DNA from 2 places in the Arthrobacter sp. PAMC 25486 genome. Region 1 is predicted to be linked to the other one. Evidence: riboswitches for the same ligand, from Rfam matches in the RefSeq annotation. Region 1 holds a riboswitch; the other holds the start of a gene.
What was found. Region 1 has a riboswitch for cyclic di-AMP ahead of art_RS17565 (NlpC/P60 family protein). Riboswitches for the same ligand answer to the same signal wherever they lie in the genome.
Positions count from the first base shown of each region.

Region 2: another riboswitch for cyclic di-AMP. It lies ahead of art_RS23005 (transglycosylase); the one in region 1 lies ahead of art_RS17565 (NlpC/P60 family protein).

Region 1 covers NZ_CP007595.1:3,879,498-3,888,113, reverse strand. The annotation lists gene art_RS17595 (MFS transporter) at 1-246, shown strand, start outside; gene art_RS17590 (alpha/beta fold hydrolase) at 376-1,254, opposite strand; gene art_RS17585 (molybdopterin molybdotransferase MoeA) at 1,245-2,555, opposite strand; gene art_RS17580 (NTP transferase domain-containing protein) at 2,563-3,654, opposite strand; gene art_RS21265 (TetR/AcrR family transcriptional regulator) at 3,821-4,531, shown strand; gene art_RS17570 (MDR family MFS transporter) at 4,679-6,328, shown strand; gene art_RS17565 (NlpC/P60 family protein) at 6,629-7,414, opposite strand; cyclic di-AMP (ydaO/yuaA leader) riboswitch at 7,476-7,673, opposite strand; gene art_RS21260 (M23 family metallopeptidase) at 7,824-8,504, opposite strand.
Region 2 covers NZ_CP007595.1:3,356,551-3,365,166, forward strand. The annotation lists gene art_RS15370 (cell wall metabolism sensor histidine kinase WalK) at 1-861, opposite strand, end outside; gene art_RS15375 (response regulator transcription factor) at 852-1,646, opposite strand; gene art_RS22305 (hypothetical protein) at 1,800-1,940, opposite strand; tRNA gene art_RS15380 (tRNA-Ser) at 2,312-2,401, opposite strand; gene art_RS15385 (crosslink repair DNA glycosylase YcaQ family protein) at 2,483-3,664, shown strand; gene art_RS15390 (hypothetical protein) at 3,693-4,181, shown strand; gene tadA (tRNA adenosine(34) deaminase TadA) at 4,211-4,708, opposite strand; gene upp (uracil phosphoribosyltransferase) at 4,731-5,369, shown strand; gene art_RS21775 (hypothetical protein) at 5,724-6,008, opposite strand; gene art_RS23005 (transglycosylase) at 6,098-6,832, opposite strand; cyclic di-AMP (ydaO/yuaA leader) riboswitch at 6,836-7,014, opposite strand; gene art_RS15415 (MarR family winged helix-turn-helix transcriptional regulator) at 7,218-7,730, shown strand; gene art_RS15420 (MFS transporter) at 7,731-8,616, shown strand, end outside.

The DNA.
Region 1 (8,616 bases):
GTTGCCTTGGGCGTCGCCGTCCTGACCGCCGTGTTCACCGGCGCGGGCGGGCAGCTCACACCCACCGGCTATGTTGACGCCGCCATCCCCGCGATCTTTGTGGGTGCCGCGGTCCTGGTGCTCGCGACCATCTCAGCGTTCTGGCTGCCATCCAGGGACCGGGCCCGGGAGCTCGCCGCCGCTGTTCCAGATGACGCGCACGACGGCGGCACACCAGTTCCGCTGTCCCCAACAGTTAGCGCCTGACTCACCCGAGCGGCAGTCGGGGTCCTGCCCGCAGCCCGGCGGGTTGAAACAGCAGGTAACGGGGGTGTTTGCCGCCTGCACCCCCTGTTCCTGCCCAATGGATTCAGCTCAGCCTGACCCGCGTCCCCGCTAAACCCAGTCGCCGCCCTTCAGCCAGGCCAGGCTCTGCTCCCAAAATGTGTCCTTGTAGCGGCTGTGGAACAGGGCGAAGTGGCCCAGCGATGTTTCGCCGTAGTCCTCAGGATGTAGGTGGATGACCCGGGACGGACTGTTGGGTGTGGAGGCGACGGCGCGTTCCATGGCGGGGAGGGTTGCGTAGGAGTCATCGTCCGGGGCAAGGGCGAGGATCGGCGCCGTCACGGAAGCCTGGTGCGCGAGCAGGGCGGTGCGCTGGGGGCCACGGGCCGCCGTCGTAAAATCCTTGCGGGAACGGGCCCAGTCAAGGGCCACGCCGGCGGGCAGGTCCTCCATGAGGCCCAGCCGCTTCGCCGGGAAATATCCAAAAATCGGGATTAGCGGCAGCATGAGTGCGGCCCGGCCCCAGTGTCCGGCCTGGTGCCGGAGGGTGAGGTCGCGCCAATACGCATGCTGGGCACCGACGGTGAGGATCCGGCCCAGGGAATCTGCACGTTCGGCCAGTCCCACGCCGAAGCCGCCAAAGCTGTGGCCCACGAAATTCACCGGCAGGCCGCCGTCGTGCGCAAAAGCCCAAGCGAGCACCGTGTCGATGTCCAGCGAGCCCCACTCGTACCAGCGAATCGTCTGCCCGCGCAATGATCCGCCCCGGGACTCCCCGATCCCCCGGTAGTCGAAGGTGATGGCGGTGAATCCGGCGGTGGCCAAAAACGCGGCATAGCGCTGGTAGTAGTTGGCCTTCACGGCGGTGGCGCAGCCGATGACCACCGTGCCCAGCCGTTCGACGCCGTCGGGCACCTGAAACAGCGTGCCCTGCAGTTCCCGCCCGTCGGGGCAGGTGAACGCCAGCTCCACCCGGGGCGTCAGTTCCACGGCAGCGGAATTGCAGGCAGGGATTCACCCATTTTTGCCCCGTGCGGCGGGACAACCATGATGCCGTCGGCCGACGCGAGCCCGCGCATCATGGCCGAATCCGTGTGGGCGCACGGCGAGGCCAGGCCGTAGACGAGGCGGTAGGGCATGAGCCGCGTGGGCCCGTGGTACGCCTTGATGGGCGAACCGCACGCCACCTCGCCGACCTCCGGGCACGGCAGGCTCCCCATCTTGGCCAGCAGCGGGGCGCCGAGTGTCAGCAGCCCCACCATGGCCGCCAACGGGTTGCCGGGCAGGCCAACAATGAAGCGGCCGTCGGGCAGTTCGGCCAGCAGCGTGGGGTGTCCTGGCCGCATGGCGATGTGCGGAACATGGAACGTGCCGTCCAAGGCCAGGATGGCCTCGCGCAGGAAATCGGCCGTGGAATGCCCGGTGGCCCCGGTCGTGATGACGATGTCGGCGGGATCATCCTCGTCGTCGGCCAGCGCGTCGAGCATGGAGGCCAAGTTGTCCGCCGCCCGCTGCAGGCCCACAACAGCGCCGCCAAGCATGCCCACCACGGCGCCCAGCTGCGGCGAAAAGGCGTCGCGCACAAACCCCGGATCGGGGATGCCCTGGGCAACCACTTCATCCCCCGTCAAAACAATCTTCACGGCGGGCCGGCCCAATACCGGTAGTTCGTCGTGCCCGCCCAGGGCCGCGAGGGAAATGTGGGCCGGGTTCAAGGTGGTGCCGGCCGTGATCAGCAGTTCCTGCGCCGACGCTTCCTGGCCGCCAGGCCGGATGTGCTGGCCGTTTTTTGGTTCGCCGGGGCGCGCGCCACCGCCAAGGACTACAACCGGCAGGCCTTCCGCATCCGTTGACAACAGCCCCGATTCACTGCGCAAAACAGCCTTCGCACCGGTGGGAATCAGCCCGCCGGTCACGATCGGCACCGCCTGCCCCGGGGCCAGCCGCGCGCCCGGCTCGGCCAGAATCCACGGCGGGCTGCCGGCCACGGCCCACCCGTCCATGGCCGACGACGCATAGTGCGGCATGGCGTGCAGCGAGTGCACGTCGGCGGCGAGAATCCGCCCCAACGCTGTGCCCAGCGCAACCGTGTGGGCGGGCAGCGGGGACGTCACATCCCAGGCAATCTCGCGCGCTTCTTCCCAGGTGTGGGGAAGCACGACGCCGGACACCTCGCCAGCTGCGCCGGGCGCGGCTGGCGCTTCGGCCGAGTCAGGCGCGGCTGTCCCCTCCGCGGCGGTGGGCACTACGCCAGGCACCCCGGGTGCAGGCCTGCTTTCCTGTTCAGCCATGGAGGAATTATTCCGCGGCGGGAACTTCGCCGGCGGCGTCCGGCGCCGCAGCAGCTGGCGCACTTGCAGCCGGTCCCTCCGGCGCACTTGCAGCCACCGGGGCCTCTGCAGCGGAGAGCTTTTTCGCCAGTCTCAGGGCGGCCTTCATGGCCGTTGCCTCATCCGTCTGGCCCGATCCCGCGGCCATGCCCGCGGCCATGCCGGCCACAAAGGTGGTCAGCGGTGCAGCGGGGCGCACGATCGAGTGGGCTGCCACTCCTGCCAGGTTCAGCACCGCGTGGATGTCGACGTCAAGGTCGGCCAGCTCGAATGCCGCCAGCAACTTTTGCGTCCATGCCTGCAAGAGCTCGTCGTGGTTCTCCAACTGCTGTCCTTCCGCGGTGGTCGGCGCCGCGCCAATACCCTGCGCGCGGGCGTCCTCCCAGGTGTCAATGTCGGCCGCCAGCCCGGACGGCACGGCACATTCTTTCATGTTCACACTAGCAACCAAGGAGAAAACCGAGGCATTCTCCAGCCGGTGTGCCGCCCGCGCCGCAGCCACCTCTTTGCGCAGCTCCGCCAGCGGATAGATCGCTGCGAGGGGCTGTTTGCGCCCGTCGGCCACCGCCATGACGCCCTGCCCCGGCGCGCAATTGACCAATTCCGCCACCAAAAGCCGCGCCACTTCCCCTGCCCGCGGCATGTCGCATGCCAGGACCAGCACGTACCCAGCCGTTGCCGCCAGCGCTTCAAGACCGGCGGCGATGCCGGCCGCAGGGCCCGAAAACGGCGGGTCCTCCTGCACCGCCGTGGCGTGTTGGCGAGCCGCGGATCCTTCCAGCCACTCTGCGATGCAGACCACGGGACCCACGACGACGATCCCCCCTTCCACTCCTCCCCCGCCCTGCGCTGTGGCCGCCTGGGCAGTTGGCATCCGGGATGCGCGCGTCTGCGCCATTTGCAGCTGTCCGGCGAGCACGCGTGCCGCAGCATCCACGGTGCGGGCCAGCAGCGTCCTGCCCTCCACCATGAGCCCGGCCTTGGGCACCCCGCCAAGGCGCCGGGACTTGCCGCCGGCCAGGATCAGCGCCTGCAGGGGAGGCTGTTCATGCTCAGTCATGTGCCCATCGTAGCGGCGAAGGACCGTGGGGGCGTTGGATGAAGCGGCGGTGGCAGTTCACCGGAAAATAATTGTGCACTCACTGCATATTTGCAGAAAGTGAACTTATGCTGGTGTTTGTGCCGATAGGAAATATGCGGCACACGCTGCACCCTTTGGAGCCGCAATGAGCGTCACCGCATCCCCGGCAACACCGGCCCTGCCGCCAACACCGGCCGCCGAAACGTCAGGCATGCCTGCCCCGCCCGCACCAGCCGGCGAGACCCTGCGGGAAAGAAAGCGCGCAGCCACGCGCCTAGCCATCCGCCGCGCTGCTATCGAGTTGGGCCTGGAGCACGGCTATGAAAACGTCACGGTGGACTTGATCTGTGCCGCGAGCGACGTCTCTGCACGCACCTTCTTCAACTATTTCGGCAGCAAGGAAGGCGTTTACATCAGCCCCCGCAAGCCGCTGCCCGGCCGGGAAGTACTCGAGGCGTTCGTGGCAGGCGGCGGCTCGAGCGTTTTTGCCGGCCTGTTCGACTTGATCGCCGGGACGTTCGTGGAGGCGGAAAGCAACCTGGAATTGTTCCAGGCCCGGCACCAGCTCATCCACCGGACACCGGAGCTCCTGGACAAGGAAAAGGCCAGAATCAGCGAGACGGAAGACCTCTTTGTGGGCTACGTTATGGACCGCTTCCGCCGGGACGGCCGCAGCATCCAGGCCACCCCGGACCTTGAGGACGAGGCCCGCATGATCGTGGCCCTGGTCTCCGGCGCTCTGCGCTTTGCCCTGCAAAAGTGGGTGGCGGGAAATTTCACCGACTCCCGCGAAGTTCTGGTCCGCACCGCCTCCGAGCTCATCAAGCGCATCACCGCCAACGAACACTGGCCTTAAGCCCGCCTTGACACACTGATTTCCGGCGTCGCTGAGGCGCCCCCGGCGCAAGCCGGCGCCGCATGGCCAAGCCTGCGGCAGCACGCCGTCGTACTTCATCACCGAACCCACAGCCGCCTCCAAACCATCCGGCGCTAGGAATTTGTCATGAGCGCAACCACTCAAACAGTCCACCCACCCACCGAGAGCGACCGCCGAAGCATTCTGCTGGTGTTTGCCGGGCTCATGCTCACCATGCTGCTCGCCTCGCTCGACCAGACCATTTTCAGCACCGCGCTGCCCACCATTGTTGGCGAGCTGAACGGCGTAAACGAGATGCTGTGGGTCATTACGATCTATATTCTGGCCTCCACCATCATGCTGCCCATCTATGGCAAGTTGGGCGACCTCATGGGCCGCAAGGGGTTGTTCATTGGCGCCATTTCGGTGTTCATTCTCGGATCGATCATTGGTGGTTTCGCCCAGGACATGACGTGGCTGATCATTGGCCGCGGTGTCCAGGGGCTCGGCGGCGGCGGCTTGATGCTGCTCTCACAGGCCATCATTGCCGACGTCGTGCCGGCCCGTGAACGTGGCCGCTACATGGGCATCATGGGCGGCGTGTTTGCGCTGTCGTCGGTGGCCGGACCGCTGCTGGGCGGCTGGTTCACCGACGGGATCGGCTGGCGCTGGGGGCTGTGGATGAACATTCCGCTGGGCATCCTGGCCATCATTTCGGCCGTGTTCTTCCTGCGGCTGCCTGCCCATCCGCGGGTGAAGGCACGCGTGGATGTGGCCGGCATGGCGTTGCTGGGCATCACCTCAACGCTGTTGGTGTTGGTCAGCACCTGGGGCGGGACGAAGTACGACTGGAACTCCCCGCAGATCATTGGCATGGGTGTGGGCACTGTGCTGGCTGCGCTGTTGTTTGTCTGGGTGGAGCACAAGGCCGCGCACCCCATCATGTCGTTGCATCTGTTCAAGGATCGCAACTTCAACCTGACCACTGCTGCCGGGCTGATCACAGGCATCGCCATGTTTGGCACCCTCGCCTACCTGCCCACCTATCTGCAGATGGTCACCGGCGCCAACGCCACCCAGGCCGGCTTCCTCATGATCCCCATGATGGCAGGACTGCTCGTAACCTCGATCGGCTCCGGACAGCTGGTCAGCAGGACGGGCCGGTACAAGTGGCTGCCCATCACCGGCATGTTCATCGTGGCCGGTGCGTTGGTGCTGCTCTCGACCATGACGCCCACCATGCCGATCTGGGTCATCTGCGCCTATCTGGCCATCATGGGCATCGGGCTGGGCACCTCGATGCAGATCCTGGTGTTGATTGTGCAAAACCAGTTCCCCAATTCACAGGTGGGCATGGCCACGGCATCCAACAACTACTTCCGGCAAATCGGCGCGTCGCTGGGGTCCGCCGTCGTGGGCAGCTTGTTTGCACACCGCCTGGCCGACATCCTCACCACACGCATGGCCGGCAGCGGAGGCGGGCAAGGCACCGGGGGCATCAATTCGCTCACCCCTGAAATCGTGCGTCAACTGCCCGAGCAGGTGCGGACCATTGTCATCGGCGCCTACAACGACGCCCTGACACCGATCTTCGTCTATATGGTGCCGCTGCTGCTCGTGGCGGGCATCCTGCTGCTGTTCGTCAAAGAGATCCCGCTGGCAACCAGCATCGACCGCCAGCCTCTGCGACCCGAGCATGAACGTGGAGACGGGCACGGTGCCGAAGACGGTTCGGCTCAGACGCGGGAGCCAGCAACTGCTACAGGCGCCGAATCGCGGGCGCGTTCCGAGGATTAGCGACGCTGGACCCTCCATTCGCTGGGCGGGAGCCCTTTCCCGATGCCGAACCCGGTTCACCGGCGAAAATGACACCGATCCCGCTTTCTGATCCCGGGATTCCGGGATTGGCGGGATCAGACCGCGGGATCGGTGTCAGAACTTGCGGATGGCCGGACTCAACGCGCCGGACGCGCCTCCACACTCGCACGGCACGCGCCTCCACAGCCGTCGAATCCCCGGCAGCTCACGAGCAGCGGACGGGCTGCTTAAAACAATGAACCCCGTCCGTAGACGGGGTTCATTGGGTAAAAATGTTCTTTAGTGACCCATCGCAATGAAAACGGGACCTGAACCGACGTTGGCGGAGAATACGGCTGTTGTGAAGCCGTCCCATCCACCGTGTACGGCCTGGCCGTTGCCAATGTAAACAGCGATGTGGGCAAGGCCCGCGCCACCGTCTGCGTAGTAAATCAAGTCACCGGGCTGGGCTTCGGCAGCGGATACTGTCCGGCCCAGGTGCAGGAAGTCAGCAGGCCAGCCTGGGTTGGATATTCCAACAGCCGACAGGGAGTTCCTGACCAGTGCGGTGCAATCCTGGGCAACACCAAGCTGTGCCAAGGCGGCGCTGGCGATGGTTGCACCAATTCCGCTCTGGGCAACAGGAGCCGGAGCTGCTTCAGGAACTACTTCTACAACCGGTGCGGGTGCGGCGGGAGCTTCTACCGGGGCTTCGGGGGCTGCCACGGGGGCGGCTGCCGGAGCCTCCAGAGCGGCGGCCGGTGCGGCCGGGGCTTCTGCTACTGCTACAACATCGTTGCTCTTGACCTCTACAACTGCCGGTGCCTCAACAACAGGAGCCGGGGTGGAGGTGATTGCGGGGGTGGCGAACGAAATCTTCACCGTGGATGCTGCCGTGATGGCGGAAGCAAGTTCCGTGTTCAGGTTCAGCGTAGTTGCACCGTCAGATGCGCGCTCCACGGTGGGAGTAGCTGCATTTGCTGCGATGCCGGATGTCAATACAAGTCCAGATGCTGCTGCGATAACAGCGGCCTGACGTCCAACTCCACCGATGTTCAAGCTAACGGTCTTCGTGAGGGTGGACATCGTGCCGGTCTTAACAACCTCGGCGCGATGGCGCCCGAGGACAGTATTTGAAGCCAAGAAGGTTTCCTCTCCCAATGCCTGCGAGGTAAGCTGTCGGATTCGGATGGGAGTCACCCGGCCGCTCCACGTTGGCACACTGCAAGAGTTTCCTCTTGGAGAGTATAAACGCTTCGCGGCTTCACCCCAAGGACTTTGCACATGGTGCAAGATCCGATTATTGGTTCCCCCGCCCCTGCCAGACGATTGATACGAACGGACCATGAGCAGTGGCAGAGCTAGGCAATCTACTCGTGGGCGCCAACTTTATTCGAGTTGGCGCGATTACGACGGTACAACAGATTTTTCCCAATGTCACGTTACGGTCACGGTCATGTGTCTAAGTCGTAACTAAAAGTGACCTGTGGAGGAATTAAAGCCAGCCCATGGGATCGACGGTCTCGTCGTTGACGATGACTTCAAAGTGCAGGTGGCAGCCGGTGGAGGCTCCCGTGGTGCCACTGAGGCCCACATTGCCCCCGCGCTGGAGTTCCTGGCCGACCTTCACATCAATGCTGCTCATGTGGTTGTAGGACGTTGAGAGGCCGTTGCCGTGGTCCACGACCACGCGGTTGCCTCCGCCGTATTGGTGCCAGCCGGCGAACGTCACAACGCCGCCTGCTGCAGCAAGTACCTGGTTGCCGCAGGCAATGGCGAAGTCCTGGCCTGTGTGCTGCTCGCCCATCTGGCCGGTGATGGGGTTGATGCGTCCACCGAACGGTGAGCTGGTCACCAGGTTCTCCAACGGCCCGGAGAGCGTGCCCTTGGAAGCCTGGGGGGTGACGTTGGAGGCGTTGACCTTCAGGGTCTCCTTGAGCTGACCGTCAGGGTTCAACGCGCTGGTGACGGCGGGTGCGGCAAAAGTAATGGGGATCTCGGCGCCGGCCGTGACAACTATCTCAACGGCGGCGGCCTTTTCCGGGGCGGCTTGAACGGTGTCAACGCCCTGCACGGAAGGCAGCGTGACGGCCAGGACCAAGCCGGTGGCAGCCATGGCTACACCAACTTTTTGCCCGGCACCGCTGGCAACACCGGCACGCAGCAGCTGAGCCATGGAAATACCTGAGGGTGCATTTGCACGTTCCGCAGCAATTGCTTCACGGCGGCTTCCGGGGATGGAAGCAAGATCATGCGTTACTGGCGACGACGCACGGCGGCGTCCCCGC
Region 2 (8,616 bases), 520 kb from region 1:
ATAGCCCCGGATGGCTGTCAAAGGGGTGCGCAGCTCATGACTGGCGTCGGCAACAAAGCGGCGCAGTTTCGTTTCGCTGTGCTGTCTGGCCTGCAGTGCGTGCGAGACATTGTCCAGCATGGCGTTGAAGGCGCTGCCCACATTGCCCACTTCGGTGCCCGGGTGGGCGGCAGTGTCGGGGACTCGGGCACTCAAGGCGACCTCTCCGGCGTCGAGCCTCAGCGTGGATACCTGGGTGGCCGTCTCCGAAAGCTGCGCGAGCGGGCGCAGGTTGCGGCGGATGATGAGCGTCCCGGCCCAGCCCAGCGCCAGCAGCCCGGCGAGTGAGACCAGCACGATCGAGAGGACCAGTGTGGACAGCGTCTGCTGGGTGGCGGTAAGCGGCAGGCCGGTGATGAGGAAGGCGCCAGAGGGCACGGCCTCAGCCTGCAGCCGGTACATGCCGATCGAGAGCTTTTTGCTGCTGAGATCGCCGTTCGGGGAGAGGTTTGAAAGGATGTCGGCATCCGCTGTGGTGAGCTGTTGGCGTGCGCCAGTTGGTGAGAGGATGCCTGCATAATGCACGACGCCGTTGCTCAGGACCGCGCTCAACTGGCCTGCGCTGGTGGCACGGGCATCGAGGGGATCGGGGAGACCGGCTCCGGCTTGGCTGGTGTAGAACGCGGCGGTGCGCACGGAGGCCTGTTGCAGGGAGGAGTCCAGCTGGCTGTTCACCGTCATGCTCAGCGCGGCGTAGCTGACCAGGCCCACCAGGACGCAAATGACGGTGAGCAGGGCGAGCATGACGGAGACGAGGCGGGTGCTCAGGTGCCAGCCGGTGGGACGCAGCAGATGCTGGATTCTGGGATTGGTTATTGGCATGGCTTGATCACGTAGCCGGAGCCTCTGACGGTGTGGATCATGGGTGGGTGGTCGGCGTCGATCTTCTTGCGCAGGTAGGAAATATAGAGTTCCACGATGTTGCTTTGGCCGCCGAAGTCGTAGTTCCAGACGCGGTCCAGGATGCGGGACTTGCTCAACACATGCCGCGGGTTTTCCATGAGAAATTTCAGTAGTTCAAACTCGGTGGTTGTCAGGGGGATCTCGGTACCGGCACGTTGGACGGACTTGGTGTCCTTGTTCAGGGTCAGGTCCCCGACGGTGAGGAGCGCGAACTGCGGGGCCGTGATGCCGGAACGTTGTACAACCCGGTGCAGCCGCAGCAGCACCTCCTTCATGCTGAACGGCTTGGTGACATAGTCGTCGCCGCCGGACTGCAGACCCGTCACCCTGTCAGAGACGGCATCCTTGGCGGTCAGGAACAGGGCGGGGACGTCCGGGTAGATCGTGCGAAGTTTTTGTAGCAGCTCGACACCGTCCATGCCCGGCATCATGACATCCAGGACCAGCACGTCCGGCACGAATTCGCGGGCGATCTTTATCGCGGCAAAGCCGTCGTTGGCGGTTTTGACCTCCCAGCCGGTCATTTCCAGGCCGCGGCGCATGAGGTCGGCCAGCTCGGGTTCATCGTCGACCACGAGGGCGCGGATGGGTTCACCGTCCGCACGGGTCAGCTTGGGCAGGGGCGCCGATTTTTGTGCGGGTGCTGACTCGGGTGTGACGGATGCTGACGCCTGTGTTGTGGCTTCGGATGCAGAACTGGACATGTTCCCATTCTCCGGCATCCGCCGCCGCGGAGGCTGGGTGGTTGCTGGGAGTTTTCTGTGTCCGATGGATATGGAGGCGGCTGGTTCATGTGGCTGGAACGTAAAAAACGCCCACCGGAAACTCCGATGGGCGTTTTGCGAAGCGCTGTGTTCTTACATGCCAAAAAAGATCAAGAGGCCAAAACCCACGACGCCGATGAGCACTGCCGCACCGCCAATGATGTTGCCGGCCATGTCGCCGCTGGTGCTTTCAGAGGCGTGTGCTGCGGACTGTGCTTTTGCTTGAGTACCCACTGGTTTCCTTTGTTCAACGGCCATGAGAATCCGGGCCGGGATCGACGTTGCTTTGCTGCCGCGCTGGTGCGGTGCACAACGAAAAATGCTCGCCGAAGGCATCGGCGGATGTTTAAGCTTACCAATTCCGGCCAAGTTGCCGCAGATGAGGCCGCGCGGGTGACTGCTGAGCTCTACCAACGGACTGGCAACACCGTCAGCGCCGCCAGAACGGGGGCCTGCGAGAACGGCGTATCTTCTTTTGGGGCGGTTCGCGGGTTTGCCCCGGTTTCAATTTCAAACCTGGGCAGAATGTTGCCACCAGCCTGATTCCGGGCAAAACAAAACCCCCACTTTCCTTATAAACAAAGGGAAGCAGGGGCCTTGCCACTTGGCGGTGACGGTGGGATTTGAACCCACGTCAGGCTCACACCTGAACAACATTTCGAGTGTTGCACCTTCGGCCGCTCGGACACGTCACCAACGCGTCAACCTTACCGGGTCAACGCCGTACAACAAAAATGGGCGGCCCCGCCGCCGTTGAAAGGGTGCAAGATGGGCACATGGACAATGCAACGCGGCGTGCCTGGAGCTGGCACAAACAAGGCTTGGACGGATCGCTGGCGGGCAGCAGCGCCGCCGACGTGCTCGGCAAAACAGGCTGGGCACGCTCCATCGGCGGCGCCAACCCCTACCTGACACTCTTCTCCCGTGCTGGCATCCGCAGGGAACAAGCCGACGCCGACATGGCGGCCCTGCGCATCCATGAACTACCGACGGCGCGCGGCTGCACCTATGTCCTGGGCGCGGACGACTTCGCGTGGGGACTGTCCCTTGGGCAGGGAGCGGCCGAAGCAACCGCCAAGGTGCTGGACAAGCTCGGCGTCGACCGGCAAGAGCTCAAGGACCTTGAGGAGCGGGTGCTCGAATTGCTCCAGGATTCGACGCTCCCGCTTGACCCTAAAGTACTCAAAGACAAGTTGGGCAGTGCCGTGCGAAGCCTGGGCGAGGAAGGCAAGAAGAAGGGCGCCTCAACCACGCTCCCCACAGCGCTGGGACTGTTGCAGGCCGACGGCCGCATCCGCCGCGTACCCCTCAACGGCCGGCTGGACGTGCAGCGCTACGCCTACACGGCCTGGGGACTGCCGGCCCCGGAGGAATCGCCGGAACAGGCCCGGGCAAAACTGATGGAGAACTACCTGCGCTGGACCGGCGGCGCCACACTCAAGCAGACCCAGTGGTTCACGGCCTTCACCGTGGCGCAGACCAAGGCGGCGCTCGCAGCCGTCAACGCGGTGGAATCCACAGTCGTCGATCCGGACGGGCTGTGGATGCTGCCGGAAGACGTCGAGGCGGCTGCAACGTTCACGGCACCCCAGGAGGAGCAGATCCAGTTGCTCGCCGGCTCCGATTCCTTGTTCCTGCTGCGCCGCAACTCGGCGGACCACGTCGCCGAGGAGGACCGCGGCCTGGCCATCGGCAAGGAAAAACTCGCCCTGACGGCCGACCTGCCCGACCACCCCATCGTTGACCGCGGCCGGATCATCGGGCTGTGGCAGTACGACCCCGGTCAGGAACGCCTGGCCCACTGGACTTTCGAGCCACCCACCCTGGCGGTCAACGATAAGGTGGAAGAGATTGAATCATGGGTTCGCGAGGATCTGGGCGATTTCCGCTCCTTCAGCCTGGATTCGGCGTCGAGCCGGCAAAAACGGATCGACGCACTCAACGCAGCGGCGCGGTAAAAGGCGCGGTGAAACAGGGGGAGAAGCAATGGCTGGACTGAATTGGGTGCTGTCGGGGGTCATTGCCGCAGCGGTGCTCACTACGGGAGGCTGCGGTGGGACTCCCGGGGCGGCGCCTCAGGGCTCGGGCTGCATGCCGCCACCGTTCTCGATCAGCGCCGACACCATCCGGCCCGGCGGGAACCTCACCGTCAAGGCCGACGACGCCGACTGCGACCCCCGCTACGGCGCCGACGCACAGATCCTGCTGGAAATCACCGACGGTTCGGGTGAAAAAGTAGTGGATACCCTGGCCCCCATGAACGACGCCGGAGGGTTCAGTGCCGCCGTCAAGGTCCCCGATTCTGCCGTCCCCGGCCAAGGCGCGGTGAACGCCTACCCGTGGAACCTCGACTGGTGCGACGACACCGGACGGAACAACCGGATGGGTAACCCCGGTGTGGGCGCCGATGCTGCGCCGGACATCGAACTGGCCTCCTGCACGCTGCCCTCGAAGCCGCTCACGATCGAGCCCTGAGAGCCCTGAAGCTGCCGGCGGTGTTGAAGCTATTGGCGGTGGCTGGTAAAAAAGTCCCGCAAAAGCGCCGCGCATTCGTCCTCGCGCACGCCCGGAAACACCTCGACCCAGTGGTTGAGGCGCCGCTCGCGCAGCACATCAAACACCGACCCCGCCGCGCCGGCTTTCTCATCCCACGCCCCAAAAACGACCCGCGGCACCCTCGCCAGGACAATTGCCCCGGCACACATGGTGCACGGCTCCAGCGTCACCACGAGCGTGCAGCCGGCCAGCCGCCACGACCCCAGTTTCGTGGCCGCCTCGCGGATCGCCACGATCTCGGCGTGCGCCGTCGGGTCCCCGTGTGCCTCACGTTCATTGCGGCCCAAACCCAGGACTTCCCCGTCGGGCCCAAGCACGACGGCGCCAATTGGCACATCCGCCGTTGTCAGGGCACGCTGGGCTTCAGCGAGTGCAAGACCCATCCATTGGGCATGTAAAACCGTGGTGGTGGTCTCGATCGGGCGAAAATTCGATGTGTTGGGCACGGCTCAATGGTAGCTTTTATTCATGCGCGTACTGGTTGCGGATCATCCGCTTATTGCCCACAAGTTGACGGTCCTTCGAGACAAGAACACACCGTCACCCGTTTTTCGTCAGCTCACCGAAGAATTGGTGACCCTGCTGGCCTATGAAGCCACGCGCGGGGTGCGGGTCCAGCCGGTGAATATTGAGACGCCAGTGACGTCCACCATTGGTACCGGGCTGGTCAAGCCCACGCCCCTGGTGGTGCCGATCCTGCGCGCCGGCCTGGGCATGCTCGAGGGCATGACCCGCCTGCTGCCCACCGCCGAGGTTGGCTTCCTGGGCATGGCCCGCAATGAGGAAACCCTCGAGGCCATCACCTATGCCGAACGCCTGCCGGAAGATCTCACCGGACGGCAGGTATACGTGCTGGACCCCATGCTGGCCACCGGGGCCACCCTGATTGAGGCGTTCAAGTTCCTCTTTGACCGCGGCGCCGCGGACATCACCTGCATCTGCCTGCTTGCCGCCCCGGAAGGCCTGGCGAAGCTGGAAGCGGCCCACGGCGGGCGCGATAACGTCCACGTGGTCCTGGCCGCGATCGACGAGGGCCTGGATGAAAACTCCTACATTGTCCCGGGCCTCGGCGACGCCGGCGACCGCCTCTACGGCGTGGTGGACTAACCAACTCGTCCACTGGCTGGCACAGTGCCACAGTTCGTGGGAAAAGCCGCCGTTTGACGCAATTGCGATGGTTCAAACCATGGCAATTGCGTCAAACGGCGGCTTTTTCGTGGTCGGCCGCATGCGATCAGCCCTGCGCGTCGGCCGAACCAACGCCCCCAGTTCCATCCTCGGCACCGGACGATCCAACAGCTCCGTGCGTAACCCGGAACCCCACATCCGCCAGCACTGCATCGGGCGCGTTGCCCCTGCGCATTGCTGCCCGGGCGCTCCAGATCGGATCGTCCCAGCCGGCCCCGAGCAGACTTCGGTGGCCCCATAACGTGCCGTGTCGGCATAGTCCCAACACCATTTTCAGACCTTGCCGAGCCTGGCGAACACGCCAAAACCATGGGGCAGTTTCCCGGCCAACGGCTGCGGGCCCGGCACGCCGTTGAGCGCCGTCCACGCAATCTCCGCGAGCGAACCGTACGTTGGTGCGGACGTCCCCGCCAGGCCGGAGGCCGCATTGCAAAACCGGCCGGCCCGAAACCAGGTGACCGGGTGCGCAGGAAGGCCGACGGCGGATGGCGGGCTCCCGCCGTCGGCCATCACCTGGTGCCACAAAGCCGTCGGTGATGTGCGTGCGGCCCAGCTCAAAGGGGCCAGCGTGACCAGGCGGGACGTGCCCGAGCGGGCATCACGCAGCTCGACGGTGCCGCCGGGGATGGGCAGCAGGCCGATGGGAATCAGTACCAGCCCACGGCGTTCGAGTGGCCCCAGGCGCCGCAGGGTGACCCGTAGCGGCCCTGAATGTAGCCGAGCCCCCAGCGGATCTGGGTTTCATAGTTGGTGGACCAGTCGCTGCCGGTGCTTTCCATTTTGCTGGCGGGCAGGGACTGGGCAATGCCGTACGCGCCGCTGGAGACGTTTTCTGCCGAGGTAAGCCACTCGGATTCGCGCTGCCAGAGCTGGGTCAGGCAGCTCATCTGGTCGGCGCCCCAGCCGAAGGAGCCAAGCTGGCCGGCGGCGTAGGCCTGGGCGCCGGCGGGATCGTCAACGGCCACGGGCTTGACGGCATCGGCCTCGGCCTTCACGGGGACCGGGGCTGCTGAGGCGCTCGAGGTGACGTTCACGCCCGGGAAGGTGATGGCGGCGTCAAGCGGGGCGGAAACGGCCGGGGATGAACCGCCCGGAACGGTTGCCGGTGCCTCGGCGGCAGAGACCACGCTGGCCAGGCTGTCGGGGCCGGACGGTGCGCCGATCTGCGCGGCGACGCCGCCGGCGGCGACGAGCGCGCCAACGACGGCCAGTGCAGCCATGCACTTGGCCGTGGCACTGACGGCCGTGGCGCCGGGAGAGGCGGGTGCCGCGGCGGCGTGCCCGGCGGTGCGGGCGCCTGTGCGGGCTGATGCGTGCCCAAAAATCGACGGGCGGCGGACTGGTTCGGCACGGCGACGGCCGCGCTGCGGAGCAGCAGACATGAGGGAGCCTCTCTACGCCTGCGAGGTGAGCTGTCGGGAACGGACTAGAGAATCCGGCCGCCGCAGTCTTTGAAAATCACTGCACCGGCTTAACCCCAAGGGTCTCCACATTGAGGAGGCCCGCAAAAATTGGGTCCCCCGTCTCTGCCATGTTTCTCGATGGAAATGGGCGGCGGCAGAGCTCGGCGAGCCGTCCATCAATGCCATGAACCACGCTTGGTTCAGACGGCACTCTTTCCACTTTAACCGAAACGAGACCATGTGTCACATTTTGGTAACGACCTTTGTAGCAGGGTGAGCAAACGGACATTTACTTAGCAATGCTAACGATCTACCATGAAAGTTGAAGATACGGAACCAAATACCTCGAGGCAGCTGAGCATCCATGACTGATTTTTCCCCTGAAAGTTCGACGCCGGACCCCTCGCCACGTGCCGACGGTCCCGTTGCTTCGGGGCTGGGTGGGCGCAAAACCGGAAAGCCCATAGGTGTTGGGGCGTTGGCGGCCGAGTTGCGGGTTGCGATCATGCGCACCTCAAGGCGGTTGCGGGCGGAGGCGGCAACGCGCGAAATCAGTCCGGGGCAGTATTCGGTGCTTGCCGGAATTTTGGCCAGTCCGCTCACGGTGGGGCAGCTGGCCGCCCGGGAACAGATCCAGGCGCCATCCATGACCCGGATAGTGAATGCGTTGGATGTGGCCGGCTTTGTCGGCCGGGAAGAGAACCCGCAGGACAAGCGCCAGGTGCTGGTGCGGATCACGGAGCCAGGCGCGGCAGCATTGCTGCGTGCCCGCTCGAAGCGGACGGCCTGGCTGGCGAAGCAGGTGGCGGCCCTGACCCCGCAGGAGCGAGCGACCCTGCATGAGGCGGCCATGATTCTGCAGGAGATGAGCGCCTAGATGAATTCCATGTTCCGCGCATTGCGGGTCCGCAATTACCGGCTCTGGGTGACGGGTGCGCTGGTGTCCAACATTGGCACCTGGATGCAGCGCGTGGCTCAAGACTGGCTGGTGCTGACGGTTTTGACCAATAATTCAGGCACGGCCGCCGGCATTGTCACCGGCCTGCAGTTCCTGCCCATCGTGTTCCTTGGGCCCTATGCGGGCCTGTTGGGGGACAGGGTCAACAAGCGCAAGCTGCTGCTGGTCACGCAGACCTGTATGGGGTTTTGTGCGCTTTTGTTGGGAATATTGGTGGTCACCGGGTCTGTACAACTGTGGCACGTGTATGTATTGGCGCTCCTGCTGGGCGTGGCCAGCGCCTTTGATGCCCCGTCCCGGCAGGCGTTTGTCTCGGAGGTCGTCGGCAAGGAAGACGTGCCGAACGCCGTCGCACTTAATAGCGCCTCCTTCAACCTGGCCCGCCTGGCCGGCCCCGGCGTGGCCGGACTTGTCATCGCCCTGGTGGGTACCGGGCCGGCGTTTTTGATAAATGCGGCAAGCTTCGCTGCCGTCATCCTTTCATTGTGGCGGATGCGTGCCCATGAGCTGGTGCCGACGGTGCACGTGCCGCGGGCCAAGGGGCAGATTCGGGAGGGGCTGGTCTATATCCGCCAGCGCCCGGACCTGCTGATGATCATGGTCCTGGTGTTCGTGGTGGGCACCTTCGGGATGAACTTTCAGATCACCAACGCCCTGATGGCAACCACCGTTTTCCATTTGGGACCCGGGGAGTACGGGCTGCTGGGTTCGGTCATGGCGGTGGGGACCCTGGTGGCGGCGCTGCTGGCGGCGCGGCGCAAGACCATGCGGATGCTGTACATCGTGGGCGGCGCCCTCGCTTTTG